Regions from separate parts of the Pelosinus sp. UFO1 genome, predicted to be linked through region 2. Evidence: riboswitches for the same ligand, from Rfam matches in the RefSeq annotation. Region 2 holds a riboswitch; each other region holds the start of a gene.

Region 1 (10,441 bases), 2.0 Mb from region 2:
TTTTTTATTTTACTTTAGGAATGTTGCGACCAGCATAAATTTCAGACATTTCTTTTTTCAAACGTTGTTTTATTTTTTTCTTTTCCCCTGGCAAAAGTTCCCCTTTTGCTGTACCAAACAAGTAATTATCTAAATCAAATTCTTTGAGAATCATTTTTGTGTGGAAGATATTTTCCTGATATACATTCACATCTAGCATTTGATATAACTCACGCGTATCGGGTGCAATATAATTTTGGATAGAATTAATTTTATGATCAATATAGAATTTTTTACCACTGACATCACGAGTAAAACCTCGTACTCGATAATCAATAATCGCAATGTCAGAGCTAAAACTATTAATTAGATAGTTTAATGCCTTCAGAGGAGAGATTTCTCCGCAAGTAGAAACATCAATATCGGCACGAAAAGTGCTAATCCCTTTATCTGGGTGACTTTCCGGATATGTGTGTACAGTAATATGACTTTTATCCAAATGTGCAACAACTGCATCGGACTGAGGATCTGATAGTTCGTTTTCTTCCAGCTCATCAGCGGCAATTTTACCCTCGGAAATGAGCATGGTTACACTAGCACCTTGGGGGTCATAATCCTGTTTGGCAATGTTTAAGATATTAGCTCCAATCATATTGGCGACTTCTGTTAAAATATTGGTAAGCCGTTCTGCATTATATTCTTCATCGATGTATTCAATGTAAGCTTGACGATGTTCTGGACTTCTGGCATAACAAATATCATACATATTAAAGCTAAGCGTCTTGGTTAAGTTATTAAATCCATATAATTTCAATTTTTTAATTGATTTTATTTCCATCTTTCTCTCCTTACTTTTTGTATAATTTAAAAGTTATGCCCTGAACAACGGCACCATCAAGTGTCCTTTCTTTAGACATGTACCATTTATAAAGAAGACTTGATTCAGATGGAGTTTTACCTACAACTGAATCCAAGGACTCTTAACTCCCACTTATTAGAATGGGGGTCTTAGAGCAGGTTTAGTCATCGGATAAAATGCACTTCTAATACTACATAATAGACTACTTTTTTACTACTGTAAATAGTCTGTATTATATATATTATAGTATTCTCCTTTGAATGTATTCTATAGAATGTATAAGAAAAGACTTGGCTTGTGCCAAGTCCTCGGACGCAGGCAGAAGCCTTAGTCGTTCTTACTTGGAATCAAGAAAGTGTTATACTTTCTGATTCCGTAAAAAAAGAACTCCACAAGCAGCTGCCATTCTGATGTGGAGTTCTCTTCTTTTATAATTGAGAAATTGCAATTTTAATGACTACCTTTTTTACTGTTTGTGCGGTCCTTCTCATGCAACAAGGACGATGTACATCATTAGGAAAGAGTACGGCATAGGTTCCTGGCTCTAATACCATATCGGTTTCTTCCATGATCTCTTTATAAAAAATAAGATCTTTTTCCTTTAGTTCGTCTTGAAGCACTATACACTGATCTGACAATAAGCTGCAGCCAATTATCTCTTCACCTGAAGCCAAATATTGAATATCGATGTACTTTTGGTGAGCCTCTGGGCGTCTATCTTGTTTAGGTTCGGTTTGGTATTCAGAAACTAAAGCAAATATAGTGTCCCCTTCAATATCATGTCGTCCAATTGTTAACTTTGCTAAATCTGTATTTTTTAAATACAACAGCGCTTTTTGCAACACAGGTGAAAATGCAGATTTCTCTTGTTCCAAGTTTTTTAGTTGTCCGTAAATCAATTTTTTGTCCCCCTTATCGATCCTCCCAGATTCCTACCTTTTTAAGGTATTTTACTCTATTCTTTATTTAGTATTGTCTTTCCTTTGTTATTCTATCTGACCATGAGTTTCCTTAGAACGAATTTCCTTCACTTGATTTTTTTCATCCACCATTACCACCGTAGGAGTAAAGTCTTTTGCCTCTTCGTTAGTCATCATAGCATAGGCAATGATAATGACCTTATCACCAGGCTGCACTAAACGAGCCGCTGCCCCATTTAAACAAATAACACCTGAATCTTTTGCTCCTGTAATTACATAGGTTTCAAAACGGTTCCCATTATTATTGTTAACAATTTGCACTTTTTCATTAGGTAGAATCCCTGAAGCTTTTAATAAGCTTTCGTCGATTGTAATGCTACCCATGTAATTAAGATTGGCCTCTGTCACCGTGGCACAATGAAGTTTTGCTTTTAAACAAGTAATAAACATAATATTATCCCTCCAAAATTGTATTATCAATTAAACGAGTATTCCCAATCCGGACAGCTAAAGCAAGAAGAGCTTTGTCCCTTATAACATCCAGGTTTTCTAATTGGGGATAGCTATATACTTCTACATAGTCGATTTGCGCTAATTTTTCTTTTTGAATTTTAAGTATTACCTGCTCCTTAATGTTCCGAGCATTGACTTGCCCTTGATCAACCAGCTTTTGCGCAAGCTGTAGACTTTGCGATAAAACCAAGGCAGCCTTACGCTCCTCAGGAGATAAGAAAGCATTACGAGAGCTCATGGCTAAACCATCCTCCTCCCGTACAATAGGCACTACTTCCAAAGTAACGCTCATATTCAAATCAGCCACCATACGCTTAAGTACCAACACCTGTTGGGCATCTTTTTGGCCAAAGAAAGCTTTATCCGGCTGAATAATATTGAATAATTTAGTTACAACGGTAGCTACGCCACGAAAATGACCTGGTCGTGATAAACCACATAATTTCTGAGTAATACCATTAATCTCAATAAAACTGCTATATCCTGCTGGATACATCTCCTCTGGCTGAGGATGAAAGATGACATCTACACCAGCTTTAGCAGCCTGCTGGCTATCACCAGATAAATCCCGAGGATACTTAGCAAAATCTTCCGTAGGACCAAATTGCGTTGGATTGACGAAGATACTTGCTACAACTATATCGCAACTTTTCTTTGCTTGACGCATTAAGGTGAGATGCCCCTCATGCAGGGACCCCATAGTTGGTACTAGTCCAATACTCATCCCTTTCTCTTTTGCCTGCCTAACAAAGAATTGCATCTCCTGTATGTCTGAAATTATTTTCATCTGAATGTCCCCCTTCTATTAGTACAATTTTTCCAATACTTCATCCGAAATTTTAAAACTATGCTCTGCGCCAGGAAAGGCTCTTTCTTCTACCTCTTTTCTGTATTCGGCGATTGCCTGAGCCAGCTGAATATGAAGGTTGGTATATTGTTTCGCAAATTTCGGAGTAAAACCAGGGAAAAGACCTAATAAATCATTGGTAACCAATACTTGTCCATCACAATATACCCCTGCACCAATACCAATGGTTGGTATCACAATGGAATCGGTAACCTTTTGTGCTAACAATGCAGGCACACACTCTAATACCACTGCAAAAGCCCCGCTCTCTTCCAAGCGTTTCGCATCATCTAACAATTTTTGTGCACCTTTTTCTTCTTTGCCTTGCACTTTAAACCCACCTAAACTATGAACCGATTGGGGGGTTAGTCCTAAATGTCCTACCACAGGGATACCAGCTCTGACAATGGCTTTTACCGCATCAGCAACCTCTTGCCCCCCCTCCAATTTAACAGCTTGAGCCCCTGTTTCCTTCATGATTCTCCCTGCATTTGTCACGGCCTGCTCTGTTGAAACTTGATACGACATAAAAGGCATATCCACAACCACCATTGCCCTTTTTGCCCCTCGGCACACAGCTTTCCCATGATGAATCATATCTTCCATCGTAACAGGGAGTGTAGAATCATACCCTAATACTACATTGCCTAAAGAGTCACCAACTAACAACATATCTACTTCAGCGTCATCTAAAAATTTCGCCATAGAAAAATCATATGCTGTCAGCATGGTTATTGCTTTACCAGCAACCTTTCTCTCTTGAATCACCGTTGTTGTAATACGTTTATTGCTGCTCATCTTCTTTCTCCTTTAGTTTCATTTTCAATAATTCTGTCATGCTATTTGACTGCATTTGATCTATTGTTCCTTTTTCTAAAGCAACCCCTAGAGTATATAATCCAAGATTTTGATACAACTTCTTTTCCTCATCATTTTCTAAAACCTGTAGATGAGCCTCTATGGTAATACTATCCCCTCGACTAATAGGTCCTGTTAAGGCCTCCGTAGGACCAAGTTCTTTTATTTGATTCACTGTGCCCTGCAATAAGGGCAATAAGGCTTTTGAAGCCTCTTCTCTAGATAAACCAAAACTACTATATAGTTGACTCGCCCAATGTATCAACGAAACTGTATAATTCGATACAATACAGGCCCCAGCATGATATAGTGCCCGGTCCTTATCCAACATAACAAAACCGTTTCCGCCTAAATCCTCGACTATTTTTTTTCCTGCTACTATCACCTCATCATGTCCGCTCAGTGCAAAATACACACCAGATAAAGCTTCTATAGATAGTTCTTTATTGGCAAACGACTGAAGGGGATGCATACAGCCAATGAAAGCTCCCTGCTCTCTAGCAGGTTTCAATATTTCGGTAGGCAGGCAGCCTGAAGTATGGATAACAACTTGTCCTGGCCTAAAGCCACTTTTCTTAGCCAGTTCCTCTACTACTTTACCAATATAGCGATCAGGAGTTGTAAGTAAGACAATATTCGCCTCTTTCGTAAAATCTACTGCTTCTGTCCCTGCTTTTACACCAAACTGTTTAGCCAATTCACGGGCCGAATCTAAAGTACGGCTAGCGATTCCTACTAATTCATAACCCTGACTATATAAGGCTCGGGCCAACACACTGCCTACTTTACCAGCTCCGACGATTAGCACCTTTGGCTTGTTCATGCTGCTTCTCCTTTTTATCCACTATATAAGCCGATTTAATAGTATAGATAACAATCAATTCCCGATCCTACTTCTGAGAAAAAGTATGATAGATGTACTCTCTTAATAACATACTAATAAACGCCCTAGGAAAAGAATATAAAAAAAGCCTTCCGGCACTTGTCCGAAAGGCATACTTTTCCTATGTAACCTCCCGTCTCAGTCCATCATAGATCTAAGCGGATATAATACCAGTATTAACATATAGCTATATTGATCCTTCACAGCTGAAGATTCCTTTTTTATAGTATGGTTCATTACGATACCACCTAAAGAAAACCTCTGCTATAAATGTTCCTCTTGATAATATCATAAACTGCATTTCAAAAACAAGGTTTTATTATAGTGTGATTTTCAATCTTTATGAATAGGATATACAAAAGAACCAACCTACTATAAAATATACTTAGGAGGTGTTTTTATGAATGGAATTACAGGAGAGCAAAAATTGCTAGCCATCCTCGCTCATATATCCTATTTTTTAGGCGGTCTGGGTTTTATTATTGCACCTTTAGTCATTTTTTTATTAAAAAAGAATGATCCTTTTGTTTACGAGCATGCTAAGCAATCTTTGGTGGCTCATTTGGCCATATTAGTTACTTCTTGCCTTGTGGGACTGCTATGTACACTCCTGATTGGAGTCTTATTACTCCCCATAGTAGGTATTTTGTGGCTAATCCTCATCGTAACCTCTATTATGGCAGCTGTTAAGGCATTCAACGGGGAAAGCTATCAATACCCTTTCATTCAAGGATTCATTAACAAACTATAGTAAAAATCATCCCTACTTCAGGGAGTAAATAAATATCAGTAAAATTTCTTCAGGAATCGGATATAAGGATCGTCTACTTCCTACGTAACGACTCCCCCCTATAGCCAATTCCTGAAGATTGCTATTGATACTACTTAATTAAACTTCTATAGGAGGAACAGATGCGCTATAAAATTTATCAATATCTCTCGGTTGGTGTTGGCTGCCTGCTAAGCGCTGTAGCTATTAATAGTTTTCTCGTCCCCCACCATCTTTTGAGTGGTGGAGTTAGTGGCATCGCCATTATTCTTTATTATTTATTTAAATTCCCCATCGGCGTGCAAATTCTTGTAATGAATATTCCACTTGTTTATGCTGCTTATCGTCTTTTGGGAAAAGAGTACACTATAAAGACCCTTTATGGAACAGCCCTATTTTCCTTTTTTGTCGATGCAACAGGCTACTTGGCAAACTTCACTGTGGTAGATGATCCGATTCTTTCAGCAATCACCGGTGGCATTATTACAGGAATTGGTTCTGGCCTGATTTTTAAAGCCAACGGAAGTGGTGGAGGACTTGATATCGTCTCCAGCATTATCAAAAAGTATTATTCTATGAATGTTGGCGCTGCTTCCTTTTCCATTAATTGTGTGATTATGCTGATTGCTGCCATCCTCTTCGGCATCAAGTTGGCCATTTTAACATTAATCTCTATGTTTATTGCCGCTAACATTACGGATAATGTCGTGGAAGGGATCAATCGCAAGAAAACGGTTTATATTGTTTCTTATAAAACTGATGAAATCTTAAAAGCGATTTTGAAAGAAGTTGGTCGCGGCGCTACCATCCTTCGTGGAGAAGGAGCTTTCACAAGACAAGACAAACAGGTCATCTTTGTTGTTGTAACTCTTACGCAAATTGGTCAGATAAAACTTCTTGTACAAGAATCAGACCCTAACGCCTTTATGATTGTGCAAGATGCCGTCGAAGTCATGGGCAGAGGTTTTACACTACCAAGTACCAAACAACTATAATAATTGTTTGACATCTTTTAAACCGCAAAGAAGCAGAGGACACAGAGAAAAGAGCACTTTTTAGAATAGTGAAAGAGGCTACTCCTTGTATTGGAGTAGCCTCTTTCACTATCTCTTATCTTTCACATAAAACGGGAAAGATTTTTTTATAAATCATCATGGTAAAAATAGATATGACAATTCCCTTTATCAGATTAAATGGTGCAATGGCCATGGTGATGAAAGATTTTAAATCCACAACCTGAGGATTGGCTACTGTCCCCAAGGATATAATTTGCTCAAGAGGAAAATGCAATACTGCCTGATAAAGAGGTAATAGTATAAAATAATTTAATAAAGAAGCGGAAAACATCATAGAAATTGTTCCAACGCCTAGAGCTATAATAGCCCCGTTACGACTACTATATCTCTGGTATAAGCAGCTTGCCGGAAGAATAAATGATACGCCTACCAGAAAATTAGCAACTTCCCCAATCCCCATCGTTTGGCTATTTGCCCCATGTATTAGGTTCTTGATCAACTCAATGCCAACACCAGCGATTGGTCCTAATAGGAAAGCACCAAGGATAGCAGGCAGTTCACTGGCATCCAATTTTAGAAAACTTGGCATCATAGGTAACGGCACCTCAAAAAACATCAAAATGACAGCAATTGCAGATAAGATTCCTACCTTTGTTATATAACGTGTATTGTAAACCACACAGATTCCTCCTTAATCATAGAAACAAAAACTTCCCGAAATATCTTCGGGAAGTTAGTAGCACAAGGAAACACATCTAATCATGTGCTAGTATATCTTCTTTCATCCAGACTATACTGTCGGCTTTGGAATTACACCAAATCAACCTTGCGGTTCGTGGGCTTGCAGAATCCACTGCTTACCACCGGTCGGGAATTAAACCCTGCCCTGAAGATGTTTCAATTTATTTAATTTCAGCCCCGGAGATAATCATTCTCAAAAATGATTATTATGGATACATTGTAGCAAATTCAATTTGTAAATGCAAGATATAAAATATAGCACCTGGGTTACTTAATGAAATCCCATAACAACATCATATTTAATACGGAAACAATAATACCAATTGCCCATAACATAATTTGTTGCAAACCTGTATTGGCATACTTGCCCATGACTTGCTTTGACGATGTTAAATAAATTTGTAAAAATATTGTCCACGGCAGTTGAACACTGAGAAACATCTGTGAATAAACCAACCCCTGGAAAGGGTTCTCAATAAAAAGAATTAAAAGTACTGACAAACCATAAGTAAGAGCTACTCCCATCCAGGAATGGCGATCCTTAACGTCATATGGCTCACTAAACATACCAGCAAAAATACTTCCACCAGCCATACCGGCTGTAATCGTAGAAGAAATACCAGAAAATAATAGTGCTATGGCAAAAACAACTGCTGCGGCATTTCCAAGTAAGGGACGAAGCATAATTTCAGCTTGTTCCAATTCTTCGACTTGTACCTGATTGCTAAAAAACACAGCTGCGGCTATTAAAATCATGGCACTATTAATTGCCCAACCAATACACATTGAAAACAAAGTATCTGCAAACTCGTATTTAAGCTGTTTTTGAATGACAGCTTCATCTTCCAAATTCCATTGCCTACTTTGAATAATTTCGGAATGTAAAAATAAATTGTGTGGCATTACCACTGCCCCGAGCACACTCATCACTACAAGCATAGCTCCTTCGGGAATGACAGGAGAAACCCAGCCAATAGCAGCCTCAGGCCAATTGATATTCACCAAACTAAGCTCAAATAAAAATGCTAATCCAATAATCGATACAAAACCCATAATCCATTTTTCTAATCGCTTATAGGAATTGGCCCACAACATCCAGCCACATCCTAAAGCCGTAAATATAGCGCCCACCTTTAAGGGAATATGAAATAACATATTTAAAGCAATCGCTGCACCCAGTATTTCTGCTAGACCTGTCGCAACAGAAGCCGTTACTGCAGATAAGAGTACGGTCCGTGAGACTAAGGGCCGCAAATATTCTGTGGCTGCTTCGGATAAACAACGCCCTGTGACAATCCCTAGATGGGCCACATTATGCTGTAATACAATTAGCATAATTGTAGACAGCGTCACCATCCACAACAATTTATATCCATATTCGGCCCCTGCCGCCATATTAGCAGCCCAATTCCCTGGATCAATAAATCCTACTGTTACTAGTATTCCAGGGCCAATATACCGTAATATTTCCCTTGCCCGTTGATTTAAGCCATGCTCTTCTTGGAAAAATCTTTTCACTATTTTGAGCATTTATAAAACCCCTTTGTGAATTTATTTCTTTTTGCATAATACTTTATATAACTTGTATATAATATTTATTCTTTTTTAAGTGCCTTTTTCCCTTCTTTAAAATTACGGTAAAGTAAAGCTACCAATTTGTTACTGTATATCATACTGGATATAACAGTAATATAGTATATTTTTTTACATTCCTGTTTTTTCGACAAATTATCTAAAGGGAAACTATCTATCTTTGACGAATGCTATGCTACAAATAATCTTTCAAAGGATTTCAAATATTATTTGTATATGGGGGTACGTTTTTTTATGAATGATTCTCCGCGAAAATTTTCTATAGAAGAACCGATTCCACCCTGGCAACGTGTACACGACTTCAAATCTCTCGCTGAAAATTCTCCCGATGCTATCATTCGTTTTGACAGGAACCTCTGCTTTATCTATGCAAATCCCGCAATTAAAATTATCACGGGTATACTAGCCGAAAATCTGATTGGCACCAAACTCTCAGACCTTGGTCTTTCTTCTCATTATTATCAACTATGGAAAACTGAAATTAACAAAGTTTTTAAATCTAAAAAAAGTCTAAGTTTTCAGTCTGATTTTAAAACTTTACATAAAAGAACAATGTATTATCATGCCCTGTTAGTTCCAGAGCTTGGAGCCGATGGTTCTGTTGAATATGTACTATGTACCCTTCGCAATATCACAGACTTAAAGAAAGCTGAGCAATCATTAAAGAAAAATCAAGATCGTACGCAAATTCTACTCAATTCAATACCTGATACCTTATTTGTGTTAGACAGGAATGGTTTTATCCTGGATTATCAAGAGTCGAAAAATACATTTCCCTTCTTCCCCCCTATCAATCTTCAAAATAGAAACATTAAGGATGTACTGCCCTTAATAGCCTCAAAAATTATGCATTACTTTGATCAGGCAGTAACTACAAATACTATGCAATTTTTTGAATTTCAAACTACAGTAAATTCAATTACTTATTATTGTGAAGGTAGAATTACAGCGAGCAACGAAAATGATTTCGTCTTGATAATCCGTGATATTAGTGAACTTAAACAAATGCAGCAACATTTGACTCGATTCGATCGCTTACACTTAGTTGGAGAGATGGCTGCCAGTATCGGTCATGAAATTCGCAATCCTATGACTACGGTACGTGGTTTTTTACAAATGTTCTCGAAAAAAAGCGCTTTTCAAAATTATAAAGAATTAGTGGAACTTATGGTTACTGAAATTGACGATGCAAATCGAATTATTAGTAAATTTATATCCTTAGCCAAAAATAAGTCTTTAACCTTAGAATCACACAATTTGAATACCCTTATCAGCTCCTTACTCCCCCTATTACAGGCAGACGCAATTATTGCAAATAAAAAAATTTCTACTCAGCTTGAATCCATTCCAGATTTTGAAATGGATGATAAAGAAATAAGCCAGCTTATTCTCAACATAGCCCGAAATGGTCTTGAAGCCATGTTCCCTCGGACTGAATTAGTAATTCGTACGTATGTGGAACA
Region 2 (10,441 bases):
CCAGCGGATACAATTATTAATCAGCAGCCACGCCCTCCGGCTCAAGTCAATAAGAATTCTACGGTTGATCTTGTTATAAGTAAAGGTGCTGGTCCACGTAAATTTGCCTTACCTGATTTTCGTGGTACGCCGATAAATACGGTAAACACCCAAATTGAGAGTCTAAAACTAAAAGTGGGTAAAGTAACTGAAGAAGTTAGCGATAAGTATCCAATTGGGACTATTATTGGACAAAATCCTAGTCCTTCAGCGGAAATTACAGAGGGTGCTTCGGTAGATTTCATAGTAGCAAAAGGCGGCGGTAGTGCAACTAAAAAAGCGGTTGTGCAAATAACAGTACCTGAAGGTGCCACTCGCCAGGCAGTCCAAGTTGTTTTAACTGATACAAATGGCCGACGTGTTGTTTATGAAAATGTCCATAAGCCTGGTGATAAGGTTGAAAAAACCGTGGATGGTGTAGGCCAAGTTAGAGTACAAGTGTATATTAATGGTGTATTGTTGCAAGAGCAAACAATATAGGAGGCATAGCAAGTGCAGCATGGGGTGATACTAAAAACATATAATAGTTTTTATTATGTGAAAACAAATGACAAGGTGATTATGTGCACTTTGCGAGGACGCTTTAAAAAAGAACGGTTTTCACTTTTAGTAGGCGATGAAGTTGAATATGATGTTACTGAAAATGATAAAGGGATAATTGAAAAAATATTACCTCGCCGTAGCATGTTGAAAAGACCAATGATTGCAAATATAGATCAAGTTATTGTTACCTTTGCTGCAGTAAATCCAAATATTAATGCAGTTTTAGTAGATCGATTTCTAGTTCTGGCAGAAATGTCGGACTTAGATATAATCATCTGTATTAATAAAACTGATTTGGCGGATATGCAAGAATTAGAACCTCTTCTTGCATTGTACCGCAGTATTGGTTATACGGTTATTACATTATCTGCTAAATTGGGAATTGGTATTAGGGAATTACGAGATGCCCTTTCTGATAAAATTAGCGTATTTGCCGGTCCCTCAGGGGCTGGCAAATCCACGATTTTAAATACAATTGAAGAGGGGCTTACACTAGTAACAGGCGAAGTTAGTGAAAAAATTGGTCGCGGTAAGCACACGACTCGCTTTGCAGAGCTGTTACCATTAACTACCGGTGGCTTTGTTGTCGACACGCCTGGTTTTAGTTTTACCGAGTTTGATGATGTGAAAAAAAATGATCTTATGTATTATTTTCCCGAAATAGCAGCAATTGTACAGGAATGCAAATTTAATACTTGTCTGCATATGAAAGAACCCCAATGTGCTATAAAACAGGCAGTATTAGAGGGGCGTATTAATGAACAGCGGTATAATTCATATATTGAAATACTATCAGAAATTCAGGAAAAAAAGAAAGGATTTTAAATTATGATTAAAATAGCACCATCAATTCTTTCAGCTGACTTTTCTAAATTAGCTGAAGAAATAAAACGAGTAGAAGTAGCAGGTGCGGATATGCTTCATATTGACATAATGGATGGACATTTTGTACCTAATATTACATTTGGTCCTCCTGTTGTTGCGGCAATTCGCAAAGTATCTAAATTATTTTTCGATGTTCATCTTATGGTGAGCAATCCGCAAGATTTTGTTGAAGCGTTTGCAAAAGCAGGTGCTGATCTCTTAACAATTCATGTTGAAACAGCCCCTCATTTACATAGAGTTTTGCAGACCATCAAAGAGCATGGGCTAAAAGCTGGGGTATCTCTTAACCCCTCTACGCCACTTTCGGTAATTGAAGAAGTGCTTAGTGAAGTAGATATGGTGTTATTAATGACCGTAAATCCTGGATTTGGTGGCCAAAAATTTATTCCAAGCATGCTTGATAAAATTACTAGGTTAAAATCTATGATTTCCGAAAGGAATTTAGCTGTAGAGATCCAAGTTGACGGTGGAATTAATGCTGTAACTGCTCGCCAGGTAATAGCTGCTGGTGCTACAATTTTGGTCGCAGGATCTGCTGTATACCAATCAGAAGATATTAAAAAAGCAATTTTTGAAATTAAAGGCACTTGATTATTTTCATGAATACTGGTAACATATACATAATTGAATAAGGAGCCTTTGGGGCAAGGTGAAAAAGAGAAATCTTTTAACTCCTTACCGGCGGTGATTAGCCCGCGAGCCGTATGGCTGATCCGGTGGAATTCCGGAGCCGACAGTATAGTCTGGATGGAAAAAGGTTATTATTAAGTCTTTGATAAGGCTTAATAGCTATTGCATTTTTCTAATGTTCTATTAGGCTGTTAAAAAGTATTAAACTTTTTTAACAGCCTAATTTTTTTGGAGGGGTCAATTATGGATGAAGAGTATATGAGGCAGGCGCTATCTTTGGCTCAATACGCTACTGGCCGGACAAGTCCAAATCCTATGGTTGGGGCTGTAATTGTACGGGAAGGACGAGTTGTGGGACAGGGATGGCATAAGCAAGCAGGCACACCCCATGCCGAAATTAATGCATTGCAGCAAGCTGGAGAATTGGCGAAGGGGGCAACTATATATGTTACGCTGGAACCTTGTTCTCACCACGGTAGGACAGGACCATGTGCTGATGCATTAATCTTGGCGGGTATTACGAGAGTAATTGTCGCGATGGTAGATCCAAATCCTTTAGTAGCTGGACAAGGTATTAATAAGTTGCGAAAAGCTGGCATTGAAGTTGTAGAAGGTGTGCTGTCAAGGGAAGCTGCAAAATTAAATGAGGTTTTCATAAAGTGGATCTCCACAAAATTGCCTTTTGTCCATTTGAAAAGTGCAATGTCTTTAGATGGAAAAATTGCTTCTTACACAGGACACTCCCAGTGGATTACAGGGCCTGCTGCGCGAAATCGCGTACATACCTTACGAGATACTTGTGATGCAATTCTGGTGGGGATTGGTACTGTATTAGCCGATAATCCTAGTTTGACGACTCGACTATCGTACCAGGGGAAGAATCCGACTCGAGTGATTGTTGACAGCATGGCACGAACACCTCTGACGGCTAATGTAGTAACAGATGGTTTAGCCAAAACTATCATTGCCGTTACTGATAAGGCGCCAGGGGAAAGAGTCAATGCTTTGCGTGCTTGTGGCGTAGAAGTTCTGGTAGCTGAGAGCAAACAAGATGGTGTTAATTTGTCTTTATTATTTAAAGAATTAGGGAAAAGACAAATTACTAGTTTATTAGTTGAAGGTGGCGCTAGTATTAATGCTTCCGTGTTAGAGGGCAATCTAGTTGATAAGGTACATTGGTTTATTGCCCCCAAGATTATTGGTGGTAATAGCGCACCAGGACCAATAGCTGGTCAAGGAATAGCTGATGTTAATAAGGCAAATTTGCTAGAAGATATAGAAACAGAATCTGTTGGGGAAGATATATTAATTAGCGCCTATATGCGCAACCGGGAGGGACGAGATGTTTACCGGACTTGTGGAAGAATTAGGTAAAGTCAAGGCGATTGTCCGTGGTGTTAAATCTGTACGTTTAACAATTCAGGCTAGTAAGGTCATTAGTGATGTTAAGTTAGGTGATAGTATTGCTGTAAATGGAACATGTCTTACTGTAGTTGAGTATAATAATACTTGTTTTACTGCTGATGTTATGCCGGAAACAGTTGATAGTACTGCGTTAGCGAGTTTAAAAAACGGAGCAATTGTGAATCTTGAGAGGACTCTTAGCATTGGTGACCGTTTTGGTGGTCATATAGTTAGCGGGCATATTGATGGCATTGGAATGATTCGTGCTAAAGATGTTAATGATAATGCTGTTATCGTAAAAATTGAAGCAGGGCCTGAAGTGATGCGTTATATCGTAAAAAAGGGCTCTATTGCCATTGATGGTATAAGCCTTACAATTGTTGAGTATGGACAAGATTGGTTTACAGTTTCTTTGATTCCTCATAGTGCATCTGTCACTACCTTAGGATTTAAAAAAACAGGTGACACTGTAAACCTAGAAGCTGATGTAATAGGAAAATATGTAGAGAAATTGCTGGGATTACAGACTGCTGATAAACAGTCTAAAGCAAGTACTCTCAGTATGAATTTTTTACAGCAAAATGGGTTCACATCATAAAAATAAGTCGAAATACTTGGAGGTAAAAATGAAATTTAATACTATTTTAGAAGCAATTGAAGATGTAAAAAATGGCAAGATAATTGTGGTAGTAGATGACGATGATAGGGAAAATGAAGGCGATTTATTAATGGCTGCTGATAAAGTTACCCCTGAAGCCATTAATTTTATGGCGACTTATGGACGTGGACTTATTTGTATGCCAGTTATTGGCTCTAGATTAGACGAGCTTGGTATTGGTGCTATGGTATGTGAGAATACAGACAATCATTGCACTGCTTTTACTGTGTCTGTTGATGCACATACTGTAACAACAGGAATTTCAGCCCATGAGAGAGCAGAGACGATTAAAACAATGTTGGATCCGAATGCATTACCTGAACATTTTAGAAGACCTGGTCATATTTTCCCCTTACGCTATGTAGAAGGTGGTGTTTTAAGACGGGCAGGCCATACTGAAGCAGCAGTTGATTTGCCCAAAATGGCAGGGTGTTATCCAGCAGGGGTAATTTGCGAAATTATGAATGAAGATGGTACAATGGCTAGAGTGCCAGACTTAATGGAGTTTGTTGCTAAGCATAATTTAAAAATTATTACTATTGCTGAGTTGATAAAATATCGTAAAGCAAATGAGACATTTATTATACGTGGTGCAGAAACAAAAATGCCAACTAAATATGGCAATTTCCGCTTAATTTCCTACGAAAGCAAATTAGATAATCAATGTCACATTGCCTTGGTAAAAGGTGATGTAGCTGGCAAAAAGGATGTAATGGTACGCATACATTCTGAATGCTTAACAGGCGATGCTTTGGGATCATTACGTTGTGATTGTGGGGAACAATTGGAAAGTGCTTTAAAACGCATCAGCCAAGAAGAAGCAGGAGTATTAGTGTATATGCGGCAGGAAGGCCGTGGCATTGGTCTTGCCAATAAAATTCGTGCCTATGCATTGCAAGATCAGGGAAAAGATACCGTAGAAGCGAATGAAATTTTAGGCTTTGCGCCAGATTTAAGAGATTATGGTATTGGTGCTCAGATACTTGTAGATCTAGGTCTATCAAGCATTCGCTTATTGACGAATAACCCTAGGAAAAGAGCTGGATTAGAGGGATATGGCTTAACTATTACTGAAAGAATGCCAGTAGAAATGAAAGCTAATAAATTTAACCAGCGTTATTTATCAGTTAAAAAGTCTAAATTAGGACATATGCTAAAACAATATGGGGAGGAATAAAAAATGATAAGAGTTATAGAAGGACAATTAGTAGCAGAAGGACTGAAAATTGGTGTCGTAGTTGCAAGGTTTAATGAATTTATCAATTCAAAATTGCTAGATGGTGCATTGGATGGCCTTAAAAGACACGGTGTAAAGGAAGAAGATATAGAAGTACTTTGGGTTCCAGGGGCCTTTGAAATACCCCTAGTAGCTCAAAAAATGGCCGTCAGCAAAAAGTATGATGCCGTAATTTGCTTAGGTACAGTCATTCGAGGTAGCACTTCTCACTATGATTATGTTTGCTCGGAAGTATCCAAAGGAGTCGCTCACGTCGGCATGGCTACAGGGGTTCCTACTATCTTTGGTGTACTTACTACGGAAAGTATTGAACAGGCTATTGAACGCGCTGGTACAAAAGCTGGAAATAAAGGTTTTGAATCTGCAGTAACAGCAATCGAAATGGCTAATTTATTAAAACAAATCTAAAAATAGTAAAATATTTCCAAGGAAATAGTGGGTGATTAAATGAATATTGGGATTATTAGTGATACCCATGGTTGTGCGAATACTTGGGAAAAAATATATAACAAATATTTTTTCGAATGTGATTTTATTATTCATGCTGGAGATATACTATATCATGGTCCTCGCAATGATATTCCAAAAGAATATGATCCTAAACGGCTAGCTGAATTGTTAAATAATTCTCCAGTCCCAATCATAGCGGCTTGTGGCAATTGTGATGCGGATGTGGATAGCATGGTTCTAACTATGCCTATTCAATCACCATATGCATATATTATGGTTGATGGATTGCGTATCGTAGCAAATCACGGGCATAACTTTAACGAAGAGACGAAGAGAGAAATGGCAGGCAAGTTTAAAGCAGATCTATTTATTACTGGACACACCCATGTGGCCTCATTAGAAAAACATAATGGCATTGTCTATTTGAACCCGGGTTCGCCTGCTATGTCCAAGCGACCTGATGGACTTGCTACGTTTGCTAGGCTTAGGGATCGTGTTGTTGAAGTAATAGACGTTATTACAGGGCAAGTAGTAATCTCGGAATTGTTATAGGAGGGGAATCATGGGCGATCATATTATAAGAGCGACTACAGTTGGTGGGGTGCGCGCTTTTGCCGCAGTAACTACTACATTAGTTGAAGAGGCAAGAAAGCGCCATGATTGTTATCCAGTCGCTGCGGCAGCCCTAGGGCGTACCATGACTGGAGCATTATTGTTAGCTGTCAATCTTAAAACCGATGAAAGTATTACAATTCGTATTTCTGGAGATGGGCCGCTTGGTGAAATTGTCACGGATGCTCATGCTAGTGGAAGTGTACGGGGCTATGTAAGAAACCCACATGTTGATTTGCCTTTACGTGGTAATAAACTTGACGTTGGGGCAGGCGTTGGTAATGGACAAATTTCTGTTACAAGATTTACAGGCTTAAAACAGCCTTTTACTGGCAATGCAGATTTAGTTAGTGGTGAAATAGCAGAGGATATCACTAATTATTTATTAGTATCAGAGCAAACACCTTCAACGGTAGCCTTAGGTGTTTTAGTTCAACCAGATTTAACGGTAACAGCGGCAGGTGGATTTATGGTGCAAGCTTTACCTGATGCAGATGATGAAGTTTTAAGCCAAATAGAGAAGAATATAGCAGCACTACCCCCAGTTTCTCAATTGGTAAGTGAGGGCATTGATGCTGCAGGTATTATCAATAGAATTTTTGCAGGCTTACCAGTTAGTATGTATGAAGAAGTTCCCCTGCAATTTGAGTGTCCTTGTTCTTATGAACGCGTACAGAAAGTGCTTGTTAGTCTTGGTGAAATGGAAATTAATGATATTCTCGTTACCGATGGACATGCGGAAGTGTGTTGCCCATTTTGCAGTGAAAAATATCAATTTAACAAAGGCGATCTTGAGCTAGTATTAACCCTAATTAAAGGAGAATAGCAAAAAGAAAAGACTGGGAATTTCCCAGTCTTTTTATTGTGCCCTAATTATAATCTATAATGATTTTTAAATAAAATTAGATAGCACGCTGAACTTTTCCAGAACGTAAACAACGAGTGCAAGTATTAATTCGTTTTGTTTCACCGTTAACAACCGCTTTAACCCGTTGGATGTTGGGTTTCCAAGTGCGTTTAGTTTTTAAGTGAGAGTGGCTGACATTAGAGCCGCTAGTTAGGCTTTTACTGCAGATTTCACAAAGATTTGCCATGTATTCCACCTCCTTTGATGAAGGACAAGATATCCTTATTACAATAACATTAGTATTTTAGCACAAATTGCTTACTAAATGCAAGGACTTAAGGATAATTCTTTATCTGACCTATATGGCAGGAGATTTAACATAAATATTGAAATAACATATAATAATATAGATAAGAGATGGGAGGTATATATCGTGATTACTAGACAAACATCAATCATTGAACTTCTTCGATCTCATCCCTTGGTACGTGAGGTTTTTGCTAAACATGGTATGGGATGTATCGGATGCATGGGAGCAGCAACTGAGACAATTGAAAATGGAGCTAAAATGCATGATATTGATGTTGAGGCACTGCTAAAGGAATTAAATGAATTGTGCTTGAAAAAATAGGCAAACAAATTTGCCTATTTTCTTAATATATAGGTGCTAAAATCTTTTGTAGTGTAGAGAAAATGTAATAATCGAAATGGTTATTTTACGAGGGTGGTTATTTTGGGGAATTGCTGGAGAGATCCAATTCAATATATTAAGGGTGTAGGTCCGATAAAAGCAAATTCTTTGGCTAAATTAGGATTGTTTACAATTGGTCATCTATTTGAACATTTCCCTCATCGTTACGATGATCGTAGCCAAATTACCATGATAAGAAATGTAACGGATGGACAAGTAGAGACTTTTAGGGCTGGGGTTATCGGCTGTATGGAGAGTAAACCTCGTCCTGGCTTACATATCACCAAAATTGCAGTAAATGATTCATCTGGAGTAGCTCAGTTAGTATGGTTTAATCAGCCCCATATGAAGAAAATGTATAAGCCTGGTGTAGAACTTCTCATAACCGGTAAGGTAAAAAAAACATATCAAGTGGAAGTTCAAAACCCGGAAATTGAGATCATTACAGATGAAGAGTTTGATACTGGAAAAATTGTACCAGTGTATGCCGCGAGTGAAAGTATTAATCAGCGCTTTTTAAGAACGATCATTAAACAGGTACTTCATGGTTATTGTGATATTCATGAAGTATTACCTTCTACGATTTTGACTCAATTTTCTTTGCTAGACCGTAGAGAAGCTTTTGAAAACATTCATTTTCCTCAAAGTATGGAAATGCTTCAGCGTGCGAGAAGAAGGCTGGTCTTTGAAGAATTATATTTGCTACAGTGTGGCCTGCTATATATCAAAAAGAAAAATAGAAGTAACACTGTTGGCATAAAACATGGACCTGACAGTAGTGTTTCTACACAAGTGAAAGGCCAATTACCATTTACCCTTACTGATGACCAAAAAAAGGTATTGTTAGAGATTAAGCTCGATATGGAAGATATGAAACCCATGCAACGCTTACTACAAGGTGATGTAGGCTCCGGCAAAACAGTCATTGCTGCTCTGGCGTTAGCTAAAACAGTTGAAAATGGTTATCAAGGAGCTATGATGGTTCCCACAGAAATACTAGCAGAGCAACATTTTCATACATTATCAAGTATATTTGTGCCATTAGGAATTAAGGTAAGAATACTTACAGGTAAACTATCGCGGCGTGTTCGTGAGCAAGCCTTGCAAGAGATTCAGTGCGGTTTAACACATGTGGTAGTAGGTACCCATGCCTTGATTCAAGAAGCAGTTGAGTTTCAATGTCTAGGGCTAGTAGTTACAGATGAACAACATCGCTTTGGCGTTCGTCAACGAGCTCAGTTACAGGGAAAGGGGAATGCGCCAGACGTATTGGTGATGACAGCTACACCCATACCGCGGACGATGGCTTTAACCGTATATGGAGATCTCGACGTTTCTGCGATTAGAGAATTACCACCTGGGCGTAAAAAAATAAAAACATTTGTAAGAGGATCAGATCGTAGACGGTTAGTCTATGAGTTTATTAAGAATGAAGTTAAGAATGGGCGTCAGGCTTATGTAGTTTGCCCTCTAGTTGAAGAATCAGAAAAGATTAATGCCCAGTCTGCAGTAGAGTTATATGAAGAATTAATGCAAACCGAATTAGATGGTATACCTTGTGGCCTAGTACACGGCAAGATGAAAGGTAAAGATAAGGAGCTAGTTATGGATGGGTTTTATCGTGGTGAAATCAAAGTTTTGGTGGCTACGACGGTGATTGAAGTTGGAGTCAACGTGCCAAATGCAACGGTTATGGTTATTGAGAATGCAGAACGCTTCGGCTTGGCTCAACTACATCAACTCAGGGGACGAATTGGCAGGGGTGAGCACCAATCTTACTGTATTTTGCTCTCTGATAACAAAAACTCGGAAACACAAGAACGGCTTGGGATTATGACGAAAACGAATGATGGTTTTGTACTGGCCGAAGAAGATTTAAAGATGCGTGGCCCTGGACAATTTTTTGGAACTAGACAACATGGCTTACCGGATTTAAAAATCGCGGACATTATAAATGATATAGGTGTTTTTTTAGAGGCTAGACAGGCTGCAGAAAGCACAATGGCTACGTCTGAAGATTTTAATTATATACGACCGGCATTAATTACGCGGTTTGGTCAAGAATTTGGTGGAATATTTAGCAATTGACAAAACGAAAAAATAAAAAGGGGCGACCATAAGGTCGCCAATTATGGGAGAGGAGAAAATTTACATTATCATTGTGCCACATATGTAGCCTCTTTATACCTAGATTTAGCTTTTTAAAAAAAAATATTATATTGATAATTAGCACACACTATTATAAATCATTAATAATAGGGGTGATGGTAATATGAAACCTATCCATGATGAAAAGAAAATGCGAGATATTGCCGTTGAGTGTCAAGAGTTTGAGCATATTATTAACGCTATGGGGTATGGATATTCGCTGCTAAATGTATCTCCTGATGATTTTGTTCAAAGGTGCAGTGATTGTGTTAATTGGTTAGGCGGCGATTGTGATAT
Region 3 (10,441 bases), 610 kb from region 2:
AATTAGCTATTAATCTAACTGTACCCGTTGTATATAATGGCCAATTGGTGGGGATTTTAGGTGGTTCATGCTCATTGGAGAAGTTATCGGATATAATGGGGAGTCTGAGATTTATGGATAGTGGTTTCGGATATTTAGCAGATAGTGCGGGAGTTGTTATTGCTCATCCAAGGACGGAATTAATTACTAAGTTAAAATTGAGCGAAAGTAATATAGATGCCGAACTAAAATTGCCAAAAGCCGAACTAGATAACCGGTTGATCAACTTATTTGAAACGACAGTTGAAAACGGTCGACAGGTTCAGGGGAGATATACATATATTGATGGTGTTAGTCATAGGGCTGTTTTTACGCCCATTGAACTGCCCGATGGTATGCATTGGGTGATGATAGTAACTGTTGCAGAAGCGGAAGCTACCAAAGAGGTGGCCATTCTATCTCGGACGATGTTAGTGGTATCGGTGATCTTTATCACTTTTGCCATATTATTTATCTTTTATATAAGCAAGTTATTTGCCAAACCTATTCGGATTATCCGCGATGAATGTCTACTGTTGGCTCAGGGAGATTTTAGAGATCGACCGGCAAAGATAAACTCTGCAGATGAAGTCGGACAATTGGCGCAAAGCTTTAGGGATATGAAGACAAATCTATGTTTATTAGTAAATAAAGTACAAGGTAAGGCAGAGCAGGTGGCCGCGTCAAGTGAAGAATTAACATCCTGTGCAGAGCAGTCAGCACAGGCGGCAAATCAAGTAGCCGTTTCAATTACTGAAATGGCGCAGGGAACCAGGAAACAGGTGACTGGGCTTGCGCAAATAACAGCAGTGGCTGAGAAGATTTCGGCTGGAACTCAGCAAATTTTAGTAGTAATGAATGAAACGTCAGAAACTGCCAAACATGCTTCTGATGAAGCCACGCAAGGTAAACGAGGCTTAGAACAGGTTATCCAGCAAATGCAGCAAATTCATCAAGGATCTGAAGCTGTACACGAAGCGATTAGCGAGCTTGCTAGAGGCTCTCACGAAATTAGTAACATTGTTAACCTTATTTCGACAATTGCCGGACAAACTAACTTATTGGCATTAAATGCTGCCATTGAAGCGGCTAAAGCTGGTGAACATGGTAGAGGTTTCGCGGTGGTAGCGGATGAAGTAAGAAAACTATCTGAAGAGTCCAATCGTGCTGCACAGCAAATCGGGAGATTGATTAATCATAATCAGGCCAATATAAATCAAGCTGTCGAAGCAGCGCAAGTAAGTTCGGCAGGTGTTAAAGCAGGTGTTGAGTTTGTGAATTCCACGGGTGAAACCTTCGATCGCATTGTCATAAGTATTACGCAGCTTTCGGAACAGATTCAAGATGTTTTTAATGCTATCAATGGGATAGTTACAGGTAATCGTAAATTGGTAACAGCCAGTCATGAGCTTGATAAGGTAAGCAAAGGAAATGCAATGGAGACAGAGACCGTATCGTCTGCGACAGAAGAGCAGTCAGCGGCAATGGAGGAAATTGCCTCAGCCAGCAAAAGTTTGGCTAATTTGGCGGGTGACTTACAAATAGCAGTGGAGAAGTTCAAGGTATAAAATTGGTATAGTGGACAGTTCTCCATGATGTTGACTCCTTTTGTTTAAGCTTACTATTTGCTCATCACCTTCGATTGTCTGAGTATACAACTTAACCTATCTATGCGTGAAATATAAATTAAGCATAAATATTATTCTCTAGAATGATAAGTACTCTTAAATAAGAAAGCCCTTGCGTATTCTGTGAGGGCTTTCAAAGATAAAATGACAAGCTATTTTATATAGCCTGTCATTTTTGGTCATATCCTTTTATTGTTTGGTGGCTTAAACAGAATAACAATAATGAAATTATTTAGCATACATTCAATTTAGGTAGTAGAAATACCTAAATTAATATAAAAGGGGATGGATATTGATTTAATTGACAATGATTATCAAATGGAGTATAGTATAATCATTAAAGGATGTATTGCAATAACATCTAAGACCATGTCTGAGGAGAAAAACTCTAGGACATGGTTTTGTTTTTTTCAGGCTAATTTTACTAGCGGTGATCCTTTGTTATTAGAGACTCTACATTTAATTTTGCTATATGGTCTATAAGTTCTTTCAATATAATATCTTGATGAACTAAGTGGTCCATAATTACTTTTATCTCTTCTTCCGCTTTTATATTTATTTCATAATCATGCTCTGCTGCCAACCGATCTTTTTCATTCTGCCTGTTTTGACTCATCATTACTACTGGACCAGTGTACGCAGCTTGAAAACTTAGAACAAGATTAAGCAGTATAAAAGGATATGGGTCCCAAGAATGAAAAAAATCTGTGTCATTAACCGCCTTATAAGTCAAATACACATTTGTTGCCATCCAAATCACAATTACAACACTCTGATAAATAATAAAGGGCCAACTGCCAACCACTTTAGCTAACCAATCGGCTATACGTTGACCATATGTCAGTTGAATGCGAAATTCTTTGTTTATATTTTTTATAACATGATCGTCGTGTTTATAAGTTGCTGCTGGACCTTGTAGCTTAGAAATCTTCATAAATCCTCCCCGCTCTTATCATATAGATTCATATACCACAAAATTACATTAGATTCCTGCAGTACCTCTGAAGGGTTGTTAAATATATCGTGCATAAATAATAGAACTTGTGTCAAGACTCACGGTGTCAAGGGACAGGTTCGCTGACCTCTGCGGGGTAGTGGATGATGAACATAAAGTAAAATAGGAAATAAGTATACATTGTTATCCTAGGCTATGCTGTGTCATAATAGGGGTAATGCCAAGGCTAGAGATTCCTATTATAGTTTTATGTAGTTATCCTAAAATAATAAGTGGACTATCATAAATATTACTATTCTTATTTCAAAAGGGAGGTACATTACATGTCAACATCTAAGGAATTGCCGAATGAAAGATATCGGTCTATAAAGAAATTAGGGAAAATGTACTTATATTTATTGATTGCAACACGTTTAGTTTTTTTTATGGAACACGTACCCCATGCTGTAAATGCGCCGATTGGTAACGATGTAATTGATGTTTCTAAATATTTATTTCAATTAGTTATAGGAAATGAATTTGTAAAAAGAATTAGTATTTTATTTTTAGCTCTCTATAGTATGTTCGTAGCTGTAGAAAGTTTTTTTGTGTTGCGTACTTGGTTCATGTGGCTTTATTCCAAAGTTACTAGGAGTAAGATGATTGAATAGTAGATAAGGAAAAAAAGTAAGAAGTGATATCTTTGCGGTAAGATATCACTTCTTACTTTTTAATTATTTATTTATACCGCTCAACATATTTTCCTAAATTGCTCGCGCCTTTATTTATTTCTTCTAAGTTAGCTGCGATCTCCTGAGTAGATGCTGCCTGTTCTTGGCTAATAGAGCTAGTATTTTCGATTGATTTATAGATATCGGAAACAGCCTTACTCATTTCTTGTAATGTTAACTGTATTTTCTTTGTTGCTTCTTGCGATTGATCAGCAAGTTTTCGAACTTCCTCAGCTACAACAGCAAATCCTCTGCCTTGTTCTCCTGCTCTGGCTGCTTCAATCGCCGCGTTTAGTCCTAAGAGATTTGTTTGCTGCGCTATGGTACGTATAAAACTAATGACCTGAACTGTTTCTTCATTCCGTTTTATCAAATCTCCTGCTAGCTGAATTGCTTTTTGCCCCGCGCTTGCTAGTTCACTTGCACTCTGAGCAACTTGCTCAACACTTGCTGAGGCTAATCCAGTTGAATTCGCTAATTTTTCAACAGTATCAACTAATTTAAGGCTATCATTTAAATCGATTCCAGAGCTTAGAGTCCCAATAATTTCTTTATTAACGCCATAAATTGGAGTGAAGATAGTCTTTATAGTACGACCATACACTTCAGGTGGAATATCTGCAAACGTTTCTTTACCTGTGTTAATACAGTCTTCGATAGTACTAATTCCTCTGATAGGCTTACCAGCAGGTAAATCAAGCTCAAACTCTTTTGCACGGTAGTAGGATAAGTATGCCGTTTTGTCTGTTAATCCAACAGCCATATCTTCCCGGACAATTTTGTTTAAGTAGGGAAGAACAATTTTAAAAGCCTCAAGTATTTTTTCGTTGGTGAGTTGCTCCATATTTACTACCTCCTAACAATTTCAGATTATCAATTCTATATCAAAATACAAAAAACCTTTAAAAAAAACGGTGAAAATTATCGAAATTTGTAATAATTTTATAATAGAATCCAGAAAAAGCAAAAAAGGCAGAGAATTAGAGGATTCGTCCCTCTTGACGGACACAAGACGATTGCAAGCTTGACAATATAAACCTTTAAGAATATTATTTAAATAGCGACTTATTCTCAGGGCGGGGTGAAAATCCCCACCGGCGGTATCTCAGTTTTACTGAGGAGCCCGCGAGCGCTCTTCTATAGGAAGAGGTCAGCAGAACTGGTGAGAAGCCAGTGCCGACGGTATAGTCCGGATGAAAGAGAGTAAGGCAGTCAACCAATTGATTCTTAGAAGGAATCAAGTTTTTATTTATGTTTAAAGTTGAACTGTCTTTTTCTGTGCCCTGATTCTGGTAAGTCCTACTAAATTATTAGGAGGAATATACTATGAATCAAACTTTACTAACTCATTTTGGAAACGCTGACAAAAGGGTGGAAAACGCTCTTACTGCATTGCGCAGTGGTCGTGGTATCTTAGTTACCGACAATGAAGATCGGGAAAACGAAGGTGATATTTTTTTTGCAGCAGAGTCTTTAACAGACGAACAAATGGCAATGTTAATTCGTGAGGGCAGTGGAATTGTCTGTTTATGTTTGACTGAGGAAAGAGTGCAGGCATTAGAATTACCGATGATGGTAGATATTAATACAAGCAGTTTTGGAACCCCTTTTACAATTTCTATTGAAGCAGCAAATGGAGTTACTACAGGTGTCTCTGCTGCCGATCGGGTTACTACAGTGAAAGCAGCGATTGCGGATCCTATAAGTCCAGAGCAACTTGTGCGTCCGGGACATGTTTTCCCATTAAAGGCCAAACGGGACGGTGTACTGGAGCGACCTGGACATACAGAGGCCAACGTTGATTTAATGCGACTTGCTGGTTTGAAACCTTTTGGCGTATTGTGTGAATTGACAAATCCTGATGGTACAATGGCACGGCTACCCGAAATCATTGCATTTGCAGAGAAGAATAATATGCCTGTGGTTACGGTTGACGATGTAATTGCGTATCGAAAAAGTAGAGAAATATTCGCATCATAAAGTCTAGTCCGAACCTCGGACCTAGGATGAAAGATCCTGCGGATAATATATAATGCCAAACACCTGCAAAGCAGCTTAGCTTGCAGGTGTTTGGCATTATGTTATTTCGTGGGGAATTATGTGATAAGAAAAATAAGTATAGCAGGAAGACTACTTGTAGGATTAGTTAAGGAAAACGTATCAGCGTAATGCTGTTACGTTTTTTGTATATACTAAATATGGCGTTGTATAGTAGCAACCTTTTTAAAAGAACGTTGAGGGTTTAGTTTCTTTAATAACGATAAAGTGGGTACACTACTCGTTCATTTAAGTACATTTTATAGTTCATTAAGAATTTTGTGAAATTGTGAGAAGCTTTAATTTCATTACATATTAGGGGGAGATAATATTGACGAATTTATTGGAAAATAAACGAACAGTAAATGAAAATTCGATTTCTTATGATTCCTATGAGACAATGGCAGAGTATTATTTTGAGTGTGTTGATACGAAACCATTTAATGCCTACTATGAAAGACCAGCTACCTTATCATTGCTTCCTGATGTTGCAGGAAAAAAGGTGCTAGATGCTGGGTGTGCTGCAGGATGGTATAGTAACTGGTTACTTACTAAGGGAGCTAATGTAACAGCGATAGATTTTAGTCCCAAAATGATAGAAATGACAAAGAAAAGAATTGGCGATAAAGCTGATATTATAAGAGCTGATCTCAATGAACCTCTTAATTTTATAAAAGATAAATCCATAGATATCATATTGTCATCTTTAACACTTCACTATGTTCGAGATTGGAATCTTGTGATGGCTGAATTTATTAGAGTATTAAAGCCATTAGGTTCTTTAATACTGTCTGTACATCATCCATTTATGGATTTTACATATTTTAATAGAGAAAACTACTTTTTAACAGAGATTATAGAAGATGAGTGGGAGACAAATAAGGGGAAAGTAAAAGTTCAATTTTACAGAAGACCTTTATCTAAAATAGTCTCGCCTATTTTAGATGCAGGATTTACCATTGAAAAGTTAATAGAACCTATGCCAACAGAAAAATTCAAAGAATTACATCCTAAAGTATACGAAAAACTAACCCAGAAACCTCAATTTCTTTTTTTGCGAGCAAAGAAGAGTAAATAAAATTTGTTGCATGCAGCACCTTGGTTTGTTATTATGCTGCAATAGTTTCCTTTGTATGGGTGCCAGTGGAGTTAAAGCGCACTAAAGAACCTGTATCTTCGACATAAGGATAAGAAAAACTTTATTTAATGAAATAAAGTTTATTTTAGAACTTTAGTTCGACACAATTTGCAAGATGTTTTACATATAATGGATAATGTGCTGAAAATAAAGAAAGAATGAAGGGATTTTGTCGTGGAAAATTTATGGTGTAAGATAGAGTACTTGCGGCATGAAATGCACGTAATGGCGCTCAAAAAAGGAATATCACATCCAGATGTGTTATTCGTTAGTCAAAGACTAGACGAAGCAATAAATGAATTATATAGAGTAGACCCCATTCAAAAAGCTGGATAGGTGAATGAGGTACATTCTTAGAAATAGGATAAGCTTTTTAAAAATGTATTGTGCCAGTATTTTTATTAATGTATAATGTGAAATTATACATTAAGGGAGTGGTATAAGTGATTTATCGTAAAGCTACATTTAAAGATGTAGAAAGTATGTATAATTTAATTAACGCTTATGCTGAACAGGGTCTGATGTTAGGGCGTTCGCGTAATATGTTATATGAAACGTTGCGAGATTTTATTTTGGCAGAAGATAATGGAGAAGTTGTTGGTATTGGGGCATTGCATTTAGTATGGGATTCACTAGCGGAAATCCGAGCAATGGCAGTTGCCCCCCATGTTATTAAATCGGGTATCGGCCGTAATATTGTGCAAGGCCTAATTGAAGAAGCGAAAGCTTTAGAGATTAAGACGATATTTACGTTAACATATCAGCCTAATTTTTTTGTTAAACAAGGTTTTATCGAATTATCTAAAGACCAATTGCCGCATAAGGTATGGAAAGAATGTATAAACTGTACAAAATTTCCTAACTGTGATGAAATTGCTCTAAAGATAGAAATATAACTAAATAGGGATGATTCAATAATTTTACCATGGGCTTGGCATAAGAAAGAACGACTTGCCTTAACGGTGATATAATGTTGATTAAAAAATGGGCTTACTCGCAAAGGGTGATGCCCATTTTTAATAACTTACGAAGAATTAGAAAGTGATATTTAGAAAGACAAATAGTTATTCTATAGCGTAAAATAAAGGCAAGCAATACCAGATAAGAGCTTGGGAGGTAAACCCATGAAAAGTATATTTTTCTATCAAACAACCATTGGTAAGATTGGGATTATGGAAGATGGAAAGGCAATTACAAATGTTTTTTTAAAAGAAGATAACGTCCTCCAAGATGCTACTGTAAAGGAAACCTCATTAATAAAGGAAGCCAGCCAGCAGCTAAATGATTATTTAGCAAGAAAGCGTAGGTCATTCGCACTGCCTCTTGCTCCCGAAGGTACAGAATTTCAGCAAAAGGTGTGGAAAGCGTTACAAGACATTCCTTGTGGTGAAATACGAAGCTATGGAGAGGTCGCAAAGCGGATTGGTCAGCCGAACGCTGCTCGTGCAGTAGGTATGGCAAATAACAAAAATCCTATTTTGATATTTATTCCGTGCCATCGTGTAGTAGGGGCAAATGGAAAACTAGTCGGATATGCTGCAGGACTCAACGTTAAAGAACATCTTTTGAAGTTGGAGCAGTAGAATAAAATTTTTTTCTTACGTTCAATTGCTTCGTTTTATCGTTGAAATTTATCATTATAAGTATGGCGGTGATAATTATGGCACTAAGCAAAGAGGAAAAGTGGAATGCAGTTGTTCATTGCGACAGTTCCTATGATGGTGTGTTCTTATACGGTGTGAAAACAACTGGCGTCTTTTGCCGGCCATCCTGTAAATCGAAAGAACCTAAGATAAATAATGTTGAGTTTTTTGACGGAATCGAAGAAGCTTACTCCTATGGATTACGGCCTTGCAAAAGATGCCGACCGGATTTAATTGAGTTTAATCCGATGTTAGTCCTAATTAAAAAAGCAAAAAATATTTTCGATACCTATTTTGCTGATCGAGAGAAGCTTTCAGTTGAAATAAAAGAGTTAGGTGTTAGCCAAAATCATCTCATCTATTTGTTTCGTCAGCAATTTCATATGACACCTACGGAATACATGAATCAATTGCGTGTACAAAAGGCCATGTATTTGCTTATAAATACGGATATCAATATATTAAACATCGCATTACTATGTGGATTCGGTAGCCTCTCGAATTTCTATGAATTCTTCAAAAGACAGGCCAAGCTTACTCCGAGCAAATACCGGAAGCAAAGTAGTGGTGATAAGAAATGATTATAAGCGCTAGCAGACGAACGGACATTCCAGCATTTTATTCGGAATGGTTTATTAATCGTCTAAAGGCAGGTTTTGCCTACGTTAAAAACCCGCAGAATCCAAATCGCATGACAAGTGTATTGCTGAACAATGATGTGGTTGATTGTATTGTATTCTGGACCAAAAATCCCAAGCCAATGCTAAGTAAGTTAGAAAGCATTGATAAAATGGGGTATCCATATTATTTTCAGTTTACGATTACGCCCTATGGGCATAAAGTAGAAAAAGGCCTGCCTAGGAAAACGGAGATTATGGAAACTTTTAAACAATTAAGTAATAAAATTGGAAAACAACGTGTGATTTGGCGCTATGACCCAGTAATCGTCAATGAAACGTTTTCAGTGCAGTATCATCTTGATGCTTTTGGGAAAATGATTGATATCTTGGGTGATTATACAAACAAGTGCATTATTAGTTTTGTCGATCTATACACCCAGGTCCTCCGAAATGCAAAAAATGTTGTGAGTTCTGAGGTAAACACGATAGATATGAATAAAATTTCTCAGAGGTTTTCTGACATTGCGAAAAAATACAATGTCTTGCTAGAAACCTGTGCTGAGGCCATCGATCTAAGTCAGTATGGTATTCATCACGCATCTTGTATTGACCTAAATCTGATTGAGAATATCATAGGATATCCGATTCATGGGAAAAAAGACCCTAATCAGCGGCCGGTCTGTGGCTGCATCAGAAGTATTGATATTGGAGCCTATGACTGCTGCTCCAATGGCTGTGTATATTGTTATGCTACTACCAACGAACACATGATACGAAAAAATATGTATCTGCATGATCCTCACTCACCAATGTTAGTAGGTCATCCTCGTGGGGACGAAATCATGAAAGTCAGAGAGGCATATTCACTAAAAATTAGGCAATCATCATTGTTTTAAATTATGTATATGTTTATTGCTTCATAATTAGATATAAGTTTAGCAAGTATTCTCAAGGGAAATACCATTTAGCCAATTAAATACGCTATAATCTGTGAAATAAATAAATTGAAACGATATATCAGTTGATAATAGTGATAATTTCAAAGTAAAGAATAATTAACAAAATTTTCATGCAATATTGAAAAAAACCTATTGCAGTTTACTAGAAAATGGGTTACTATACAAATAATACAAGATTGAAACGTTACAAAACGGCTAAGTATTTCTTTTACTGCGTGATGAATGATTGAATTATTCTGATAAAATACTGCAAAAAAAGAGCTACTTGCTTTTTTTATGACAAATTATGAAACGTTTCAAAAATGCAGTTGTATGAGAGTTAGGTAGATCTGTTTTTGATAGTTTAAGCAAAGGGGTGATGACGCACAACGGCGACTCAATAAACTATTTAAAAAATTAGGTGGTGAAATATTTGGCTGAATTAATAAAGATGGAGAATATTTATAAGACTTTTCCTGGAGTTAAGGCATTAACCGATGTAAGTTTTGATCTTAGAAAAGGTGAACTTCATGCGATGTTAGGTGAAAATGGTGCGGGGAAATCCACCCTAATGAAAATTCTAACTGGCGTATATACTTGTGATTCGGGAAAAATCATCTTTAAAGGTGAAGAAGTTAGTATAAGGAAACCAAAAGACGCACAAAGTTTGGGGATTAATATTATTCATCAGGAATTTAGTTTATTTCCTGATCTTAGTGTATCCAATAATATTTTTATCGGTCGTGAGCCTAGA

Evidence for each region. A riboswitch is a leader RNA that binds a small molecule or an ion and turns the genes downstream of it on or off. The one in region 2 is predicted to bind FMN.
Region 1: it holds a riboswitch for FMN, as region 2 does, so the genes downstream of both, UFO1_RS02165 (ECF transporter S component) here and ribD (bifunctional diaminohydroxyphosphoribosylaminopyrimidine deaminase/5-amino-6-(5-phosphoribosylamino)uracil reductase RibD) in region 2, are expected to answer to the same signal.
Region 3: it holds a riboswitch for FMN, as region 2 does, so the genes downstream of both, ribB (3,4-dihydroxy-2-butanone-4-phosphate synthase) here and ribD (bifunctional diaminohydroxyphosphoribosylaminopyrimidine deaminase/5-amino-6-(5-phosphoribosylamino)uracil reductase RibD) in region 2, are expected to answer to the same signal.

What each region holds. Positions count from the first base shown of each region.
Region 1 covers NZ_CP008852.1:511,229-521,669, reverse strand. Annotated here, with positions in the region: gene speD (adenosylmethionine decarboxylase) at 5-817, opposite strand; gene UFO1_RS02200 (YhcH/YjgK/YiaL family protein) at 1,267-1,737, opposite strand; gene panD (aspartate 1-decarboxylase) at 1,825-2,208, opposite strand; gene panC (pantoate--beta-alanine ligase) at 2,213-3,058, opposite strand; gene panB (3-methyl-2-oxobutanoate hydroxymethyltransferase) at 3,077-3,916, opposite strand; gene UFO1_RS02180 (Rossmann-like and DUF2520 domain-containing protein) at 3,903-4,799, opposite strand; gene UFO1_RS02175 (DUF4870 domain-containing protein) at 5,260-5,610, shown strand; gene UFO1_RS02170 (YitT family protein) at 5,772-6,623, shown strand; gene UFO1_RS02165 (ECF transporter S component) at 6,739-7,323, opposite strand; FMN riboswitch at 7,414-7,542, opposite strand; gene UFO1_RS02160 (Nramp family divalent metal transporter) at 7,653-8,915, opposite strand; gene UFO1_RS02155 (PAS domain S-box protein) at 9,213-10,441, shown strand, end outside.
Region 2 covers NZ_CP008852.1:2,523,905-2,534,345, reverse strand. Annotated here, with positions in the region: gene pknB (Stk1 family PASTA domain-containing Ser/Thr kinase) at 1-519, shown strand, start outside; gene rsgA (ribosome small subunit-dependent GTPase A) at 532-1,407, shown strand; gene rpe (ribulose-phosphate 3-epimerase) at 1,411-2,058, shown strand; FMN riboswitch at 2,099-2,230, shown strand; gene ribD (bifunctional diaminohydroxyphosphoribosylaminopyrimidine deaminase/5-amino-6-(5-phosphoribosylamino)uracil reductase RibD) at 2,341-3,471, shown strand; gene ribE (riboflavin synthase) at 3,440-4,099, shown strand; gene UFO1_RS11890 (bifunctional 3,4-dihydroxy-2-butanone-4-phosphate synthase/GTP cyclohydrolase II) at 4,128-5,336, shown strand; gene ribE (6,7-dimethyl-8-ribityllumazine synthase) at 5,340-5,804, shown strand; gene yfcE (phosphodiesterase) at 5,844-6,398, shown strand; gene hslO (Hsp33 family molecular chaperone HslO) at 6,409-7,284, shown strand; gene rpmB (50S ribosomal protein L28) at 7,361-7,552, opposite strand; gene UFO1_RS11865 (DUF1858 domain-containing protein) at 7,739-7,936, shown strand; gene recG (ATP-dependent DNA helicase RecG) at 8,039-10,084, shown strand; gene UFO1_RS11855 (hypothetical protein) at 10,269-10,441, shown strand, end outside.
Region 3 covers NZ_CP008852.1:3,138,578-3,149,018, reverse strand. Annotated here, with positions in the region: gene UFO1_RS14950 (methyl-accepting chemotaxis protein) at 1-1,586, shown strand, start outside; gene UFO1_RS14945 (DUF1003 domain-containing protein) at 2,071-2,580, opposite strand; gene UFO1_RS14940 (hypothetical protein) at 2,925-3,251, shown strand; gene UFO1_RS14935 (methyl-accepting chemotaxis protein) at 3,319-4,155, opposite strand; FMN riboswitch at 4,375-4,520, shown strand; gene ribB (3,4-dihydroxy-2-butanone-4-phosphate synthase) at 4,638-5,291, shown strand; gene UFO1_RS14925 (class I SAM-dependent methyltransferase) at 5,680-6,426, shown strand; gene UFO1_RS26015 (aspartyl-phosphate phosphatase Spo0E family protein) at 6,661-6,822, shown strand; gene UFO1_RS14915 (N-acetyltransferase) at 6,930-7,382, shown strand; gene UFO1_RS14910 (methylated-DNA--[protein]-cysteine S-methyltransferase) at 7,611-8,069, shown strand; gene UFO1_RS14905 (bifunctional transcriptional activator/DNA repair enzyme AdaA) at 8,147-8,710, shown strand; gene UFO1_RS14900 (DUF1848 domain-containing protein) at 8,707-9,645, shown strand; gene UFO1_RS14895 (sugar ABC transporter ATP-binding protein) at 10,121-10,441, shown strand, end outside.